DNA from 2 places in the Variovorax sp. W2I14 genome. Region 1 is predicted to be linked to the other one. Evidence: riboswitches for the same ligand, from Rfam matches in the RefSeq annotation. Region 1 holds a riboswitch; the other holds the start of a gene.
What was found. Region 1 has a riboswitch for cobalamin ahead of QF040_RS04715 (TonB-dependent receptor domain-containing protein). Riboswitches for the same ligand answer to the same signal wherever they lie in the genome.

Region 1 (3,398 bases):
CGCCGAACTCGCTGTCCTTGTCGCGGCGCACATGCAACTGCAGCGAATGCGGGCCCTGCACGAAGCCGTAGCCGAGCGCGAGCGCGTTCTGCGAGCGGTCTTGCGAGAAGAGCTTGGCCGAGGTGGTGGGTGCGTTTTCGAGCGCGTCTTCGCGGCGCTCCAGCGTGGCAGTCACCAGGTGCGGGCCGAAGCGGAATTCGTTCTGGAACAGGTAGCCGCGCAGGTTGGTTTCGGTACGGTAGAACGACGGCTGCGTCTTGTAGACCGATTGCGAGTCGGTCACCTGCACGCGGGTGCTGTAGATGTCGTTCCACTTGGCCGACCAGGTGAGGCCGGCGGTGCGCAGCGTGTTGTCCGAGACGTCGTTCCTGAAGCGGATCGGCGGCCGGGTCCTGAAGCTGACCGAGGCGTCGTAGCCGGCTTCGACGTTGCTCTGGAGCAAGGTGGCTTCGATGCGCTGGTCGGGCGTGATCTGGAAGCCCAGCTTCAGGTTGCCCGAGGTGCTGCGGTAGCCGTCGCGGTCGGGGCTGGTGAAGCCGTCCTTCGAGGGCGTGCGCTTGGATGCGGGCTGCACGTCGAAGCCCTTGCTCTCCTCGTGCGCCACGCCGAACGAATAGTCGAACAGGCCCGACTTGCCGCTCACGCCGCCCTCGATCTTGCGGAGGCCATGGCTGCCGAAGCCGACGCCCGCGTAGGGCGACACGCCCTCTTCGCCGCGCTTGGTGAAGAGCTGGATCACGCCGCCGATGGCGTCGGAGCCGTACACCGCGGCGGCCGGGCCGCGCAGCACCTCGATGCGGTCGATCTGCGCGAGCGGAATGCCTTCCCAGCCGGCGCCGCCGGTCGATTGCGAGTCGATGCGCACGCCGTCCAGGTAGACGGCCGTGAAGCGCGTCTCGGCCCCGCGGATGTAGAGGCTGGTGTTGTTGCCCACGCCGCCGGTGCGCGTGATCTCGATGCCGGGCTGGCGCGCCAGCACGTCGGCCACGCCGGTCGCGCCGCTGCGCTCAATGGCCTGGCGGTCGATGATGGACACGTCGCCCACCAGGTCCGACAGCGGCTGCGGCGTGCGGTTGGCCGTGACCACCGTTTCCCCCAGCGTGGCTGTTGCTGCCTTTTGTTCCTGCGCATGCGCAAGCGTGGGCAACTGAATCAATGCGAGGCCGCCGAAGGCCGAGGCCAGCGCAAGCGGGAGGCCGGCAAGGCGGCGATGGCGAATGGGCGCAGGCGCGCGACCGCGGGAAACGCGGAAAAGGGAAACGCAGGAAATCATGAGTGAGCCGAACGAACGTCAATGCCCCTGGCCGGCCTCCCCGCCGGCGCCCTGGGCGCAATGACCGCCGCGGGCATGAACCGGTTCTATTCGTTCATTCATGCATGCGGCAGCCGCCTTGTTGGCCGGTATCCGGGCTGGCAGAACGGCCCCTTGCCGCCTTCCCAGGCACCTGTTTCAGGGCGCCCAGTGGCTGGATGGAAAGGGGTGACGCCTTGCGGCGCCGTCTGCTTGACCGTTGCGGGGGCAGCGCAGGCGGCTTCGGCCTTGATCCGATGTGTCCGGCTTTCCGGATCTCTCGGGGGCGTTCACTCCTGCTTCCCGTTGAACTGCACCGTGCGAACCACGGCGCGAGCACCAACGGGCGGGATTTTAGGCCCAGCGGCGGATGCGCTAAGTCGAAAGTTGTGGCGCCGCCGTCGCACCTCTGTCCATCTCTGCACCCGTCTTTGCCGAAAATTTGAATGCCTCGGGCGCAGGCCGCAGAATCGCCGCCAGGACGAAGCCAGGCGCCGCGCTGACTGCCAGCGGACCGCCTCCCCGGGAAACTACAATCGCCAACCATGCCCGCCTCCAGCCCCATCGATCAGATCGCCGAGCGTGTGGAACGCTTGCTCGTGCGTCACGAAGAGGTACAGCGCACCAATGCGCTGCTCCAGGAACAGGTCGATGCGCTCGTGCGCGAACGCGACGGGCTCAAGTCGCGGCTCGCCGCGGCACGCACGCGCCTCGACGCACTGCTCGAGCGGCTGCCGGCTGAACCACCTCCCGAAGATTCCACCGCATGAAGCAGATAGAAGTACAGATCATGGGCCAGAGCTATTTGCTCGGCTGTCCCGACGGCGGCGAGCCGCAGCTGCGCGATGCGGTCGAACGCGTGGATGCCGCCATGTGCAAGATCCGCGACGCAGGAAAAGTCAAGGCGCGCGATCGCATCGCGGTGCTGGCTTCGCTGAACCTCGCCTTCGACCTCGCGGCACAGCAAGCGGCAGCGGTTGCAGCACCTGCCGCAGCGCCAGCGCCTGCCACAACCGAGCCCGGCGAAGTCGACGCCAAGGCCGCCCAGCTCATTCAAAAGCTCGATCAGGCGCTGGCCGGCGATGGTCATTTGCTCTGAATGAACACCATGGACTCATACGGAGCGTAAAATCCGAACTGTCTGCGGTGCGCGTCGGGCTTAATATTTCCTTGTTCCAATGCTCTCCGGAGCCGGGCTTGGTACATCGCTTGACGGGCGTGATCATCTCGCGTCAGATGAACCCGAAGTCTTGCTGCCCTCGCCCACCTGAACCCTGGTTCAGGATGCGGGTTCGGCGCCCACTTGCAGACACCTTTTTCCATCGGCACGGCCCCCAGCACACACTGCTCGGGGCCGTTGCTTTGTCCGAAGACCCGCAGCGTGACCGAATTCCTCGACCCCCTCCTGATTCTTGAACTTGCCGCACTCGGCCTGGGTACCGGCTTTCTCGCGGGGCTCCTGGGCATCGGCGGCGGCATGCTGATGGTGCCGTTCATCACGATCATCATGGGCCACCGCGGCGTGTCGTCCGACCTCGCGGTGAAGATGGCGATCGCCACCTCGATGGCCACGATCATCTTCACTTCGGTCTCCAGCGTGCGCGCGCACCACAAGCGCGGCGCGGTGCGGTGGGACATCGTCAAGCGCCTCGCGCCCGGCATCGTGATCGGCAGCCTGGCCGGGAGCCTGGGCGTGTTCGCGCTGCTCAAGGGCACTGCGCTCGCCATCTTCTTCGCGCTGTTCGTGGGCTTCTCGGCCACGCAGATGTTCCTCGACAAGAAACCCAAGCCCACGCGCCAGATGCCGGGCACCGCAGGCCAGCTCGCGGGCGGCGGCGTGATCGGCTTCATCTCGGGCTTGGTGGGTGCGGGCGGCGGCTTCATCAGCGTGCCGTTCATGACGTGGTGCAACATCTCCATTCACAACGCGGTGGCCACGAGCGCCGCGCTGGGCTTCCCCATCGCGGTGGCCAACGTGCTCGGCTACGCGATCAGCGGCCAGACGGTGCAGGGCCTGCCCACCGGCTCCTTCGGCTACATCTGGCTGCCGGCGCTGGTGGTGATTGCCCTGTGCAGCGTGTTCACCGCACCGCTGGGCGCCAAGGCC
Region 2 (3,398 bases), 1.4 Mb from region 1:
GAAGGCATACGTGCGGGCCTGTGCGCGATAGCGCGGCAGGTAGGCTTGCGGCGACTCGTAGCGACCCGACGCGAAGAAGAACGGGTCCACCTCCGAGTAGCCGCCGTAGGGCGTGTCGCTCGATCCGAGGAAATCGATGCGGTTGATGTCGAAGCCCGCGAGCACCTGGTTGGCCATGCCGAACAGGTCGTGGCGCCAGGCGATGTCGCTGCGGTTGCCGACCTGTTCCTGGTGGTGGCCGATCTCCAGGTAGTCGTCGCGGCTGACGAGGCCGCTGTCGGGCATGTAGGCGTAGGTTTCGCTGTCGCGCCAGTGGCGCTTCGTTTCGAGGCGGTAGAGCTGGTTGCGCACGGTGACGGCGCTGCTGGGCGTCCAGACCGCATCGAGGCGGGTCCAGCTGTCGCGGTACTTGAGCTTGGCGTCGTCGAGGTTGTAGTTCAGGTCGAGGCTGCGACGGTCGAGCCGGCCGTTGATCAGCGGCACGCCGAAGTAGCGCTCGGGCGACTGGCGGCCCTCGTCGTGCGAAAGGGTGATGTTCAGGTCGGGCGAAACGTCGAGCCGCACCGCCGCGCCAATTGCCAGGCCCTCGGATTCGCCGCGCGCCATGAAGCCGTTGGAATGCCGGTGGCTCACGTCGAGCCGGTACGAGAGGCGGTCGTTGATCGCGCCGCCGCTGCCAAAGGCGATCTGTCGCGTGGCATCCGACCCGAAGGAGACCAGCGCCTCGTTCTCGATCGGGCCGCGCGTGGGCTTCTTGGGCACGGTGTTGATCGCGCCGCCAATCGCGCCGTCGCCGTACATCACCGAGGCTGCGCCGCGCAGCATTTCGATGCGATCGATGGACCAGGTGTCGAAGGGGAAGGTCACGGTGCCCGCGCCCATGTAGAGGCGCGTGCCGTCGAAGAGCTGCATCACCGAGCTGTGGCCCGAGAAGCCGCGCGCCGCCATCGAAGTGCCGCCATTGCCGGGGCTGGAATCGGCGGTGATGCCGGTGGCGCGGGTCACCGCTTCGACCACCGAAACATCGCCGCGTGCGCGGATGGTGTCGCCTGTCAGCACCTCGATGCTCGCGGGGGTTTCCAGCGGCGTGAGGCCGAGGCGGCTGCCGGTCTGGGTCGGCTCGTCGATCGCGAGCGGCGTGTGCCGGCTGGCTTCTACCTGCACGGGTGTGAGGCTGTTGTTGTTGCCGCTACCCGTCGCTCCGGCCGACTGGGCCAGCGCGCTGCCTGCGCCGAAGGCCAGTCCCACGCCCAATGAAAGACGTGAAAGGCGTGCCCATTGCAATTGCGGCAATTGCGGCAACGGCGCCCCCGTGCGATCGCGCGCCGGCGATGCTTGACCCATGTGACTTCTCCTCCGACCTGCGTCCCCGCAGGCTCCCGACCGAATGAGGACGTCGACGGAGGCGGCTGAGGGCGGGCCGGTTCGCGCAGAGGGCGAAACGGCAGGCCCGGACCCGCACTCCCGCAGCGTCCGAAAGCGGTTGCGAAGGCCGGTATCCGGGCTTGCGGAGCGCTTCGATGGCACTGTGCGTGCGCATCGGAGCCGAAACCCTCGCCTTCCCACGCAAAAGCGCAGTGGCTGCCGATGCTCAAAAGAAGAGAGACATCGACGCGAGGTTTTCCAGATCCGCTGACCGTTGCGGGGGCAGCGCAGGAATGGATGCGTCCGTGAAGACGCAGCGCACCTGCTTCCCGTTTAACCCCCAAGCCATGGAATGGCATGCGGGGCACCTTCGAACCGTGCGAGCTTGCGAATAGAGATTACAAAACTCGACGGCCGGAATTATAGGGAGCCCCCCGGGCGAGGCCGGCGCCCCGTCGTCCCTGGGGGCTCAGGCGGTTTTTCCTTCCGCGCCGAAGAGCCGCCGCATCACCGCGACACCGGCGACCAGCGCGTTCGAATAGCTGGCGTAGGGATCGTGCGCCGCCTCCAGCGGCACGTAGACATGGCGCCGGTCTTTGTCAGCCGCATCGCCGTCGGTCGCTTCCTCCATGAGCACCCAATAGAACTCGCCCGCTTCCAGTTCGTGGACGGTGAGCGCGATGTTTCGTGATGAGGACATGGAAAGACGGTTCATGCAGCGGGTTTTCTGTCAATGAATGGGCGAAGAGCGCGGTTGACAGCTTCCGGGCTTCTCCTACAGAGCTCGCCAGTGGCGCGAACTAGTGTTGTCTGCAGAGACCTTCCTCAAGAAAGAACCCGGAGGCAACATGAAGCACTTCACTCTGGACTCGAGCATGCGCGCCAGCATCGGCGGCGCGTTCTATCCGAGCGGCTATTCGATGGTGATGTTCCCGAGCGCCGAAGACGCCGACCGCATCGGCCATCGGTTGATCGAGAACGGCGTGAGCGGCGACGAGGTTTACCTGATTGACGCCGAAACGGTGCTGCGAGAAATCTCGCCGACCGTCAGCGACTCGGACAACCCACTGCCCTCCGCCGGCACCGATGCGGCCACGGTGCGCGCCTACACCAAGCTGGCGCGCGAAGGCCACACGGGCCTTCTTGTCAAAACCAAGGACGAAGCGGCAGCGAACCAGATGATGGAACTGGTGCGTACCGTGCCCTACTCCATCGCGCAGCGCTACCGCACGCTGGTCATCGAAGATCTCTGAAACGGCGCCCGCCCTTCGGACTTCAAGCCGGCACGGCCATCGACACCGCGCGCTGCACCACGTCGCGCGCCATGGCCTGGGCGAGTTCGTGTTCGCCGAGGAAGACCGTGACGGCCGTTTCCTGCTTGAGCAGCGTGGCCTCCTGTTCGTTGTGGCTGCGGATCACGGTCTGGATCACCGGGTTGAGCGTGCGCGCGGTCTCGATCATCTGGCGCACGTTCAGGGTGTCGGGCGTGGCCACCACCAGCACGCGGGCGCGCGCGATGTGCGCCTGGATCAGCACGGCCGGGTCCGCCGCATCGCCCCACACGGCGGCGATGCCGCCCTCGCGCAGCTTCTCGACGAGCTCGCGGTTCTGCTCGGCCACCACGTAGGGAATGTCGTTCGCCTCGAGTTCGGCCGCAATGCGGCGCCCGACGCGGCCATAGCCGACCAGCACCACCTGCCTGGAGAGGTACTTCGCCTCGGTGGTCATCGGCAGTTCGGCCAGCGGATCGCTGCGCGATTCGAGCTTGCGGGCGAACGAGGAATGCGTGTGCAGCCATTTCTGCATCGGCGCGATGAGGCTGAACCACAGCGGATTGGTCGCAATGGAAATGAGCGCGCCCGCGAGCACCAGGCTCTGCCCTTCGACCGGCAGCAGGCCGAGCGACACGCCCAACCCCGCCAGGATGAAAGAGAACTCGCCGATCTGCGCGAGGCTCGCGCTCACCGTGAGGGCCGTGGCCAGCGGATAGCGGAACACCAGCACCAGCGCGCAGGCCGCAAGCGACTTGCCCA

Region 2: another riboswitch for cobalamin. It lies ahead of QF040_RS11035 (TonB-dependent receptor); the one in region 1 lies ahead of QF040_RS04715 (TonB-dependent receptor domain-containing protein).

The regions. Positions count from the first base shown of each region.
Region 1 is NZ_JBNDJX010000001.1:998,922-1,002,319, reverse strand. It holds gene QF040_RS04715 (TonB-dependent receptor domain-containing protein) at 1-1,273, opposite strand, end outside; cobalamin riboswitch at 1,380-1,649, opposite strand; gene QF040_RS04710 (hypothetical protein) at 1,837-2,061, shown strand; gene QF040_RS04705 (cell division protein ZapA) at 2,058-2,390, shown strand; gene QF040_RS04700 (sulfite exporter TauE/SafE family protein) at 2,673-3,398, shown strand, end outside.
Region 2 is NZ_JBNDJX010000001.1:2,386,995-2,390,392, forward strand. It holds gene QF040_RS11035 (TonB-dependent receptor) at 1-1,344, opposite strand, end outside; cobalamin riboswitch at 1,474-1,751, opposite strand; gene QF040_RS11040 (hypothetical protein) at 1,835-2,065, opposite strand; gene QF040_RS11045 (hypothetical protein) at 2,214-2,618, shown strand; gene ybaL (YbaL family putative K(+) efflux transporter) at 2,641-3,398, opposite strand, start outside.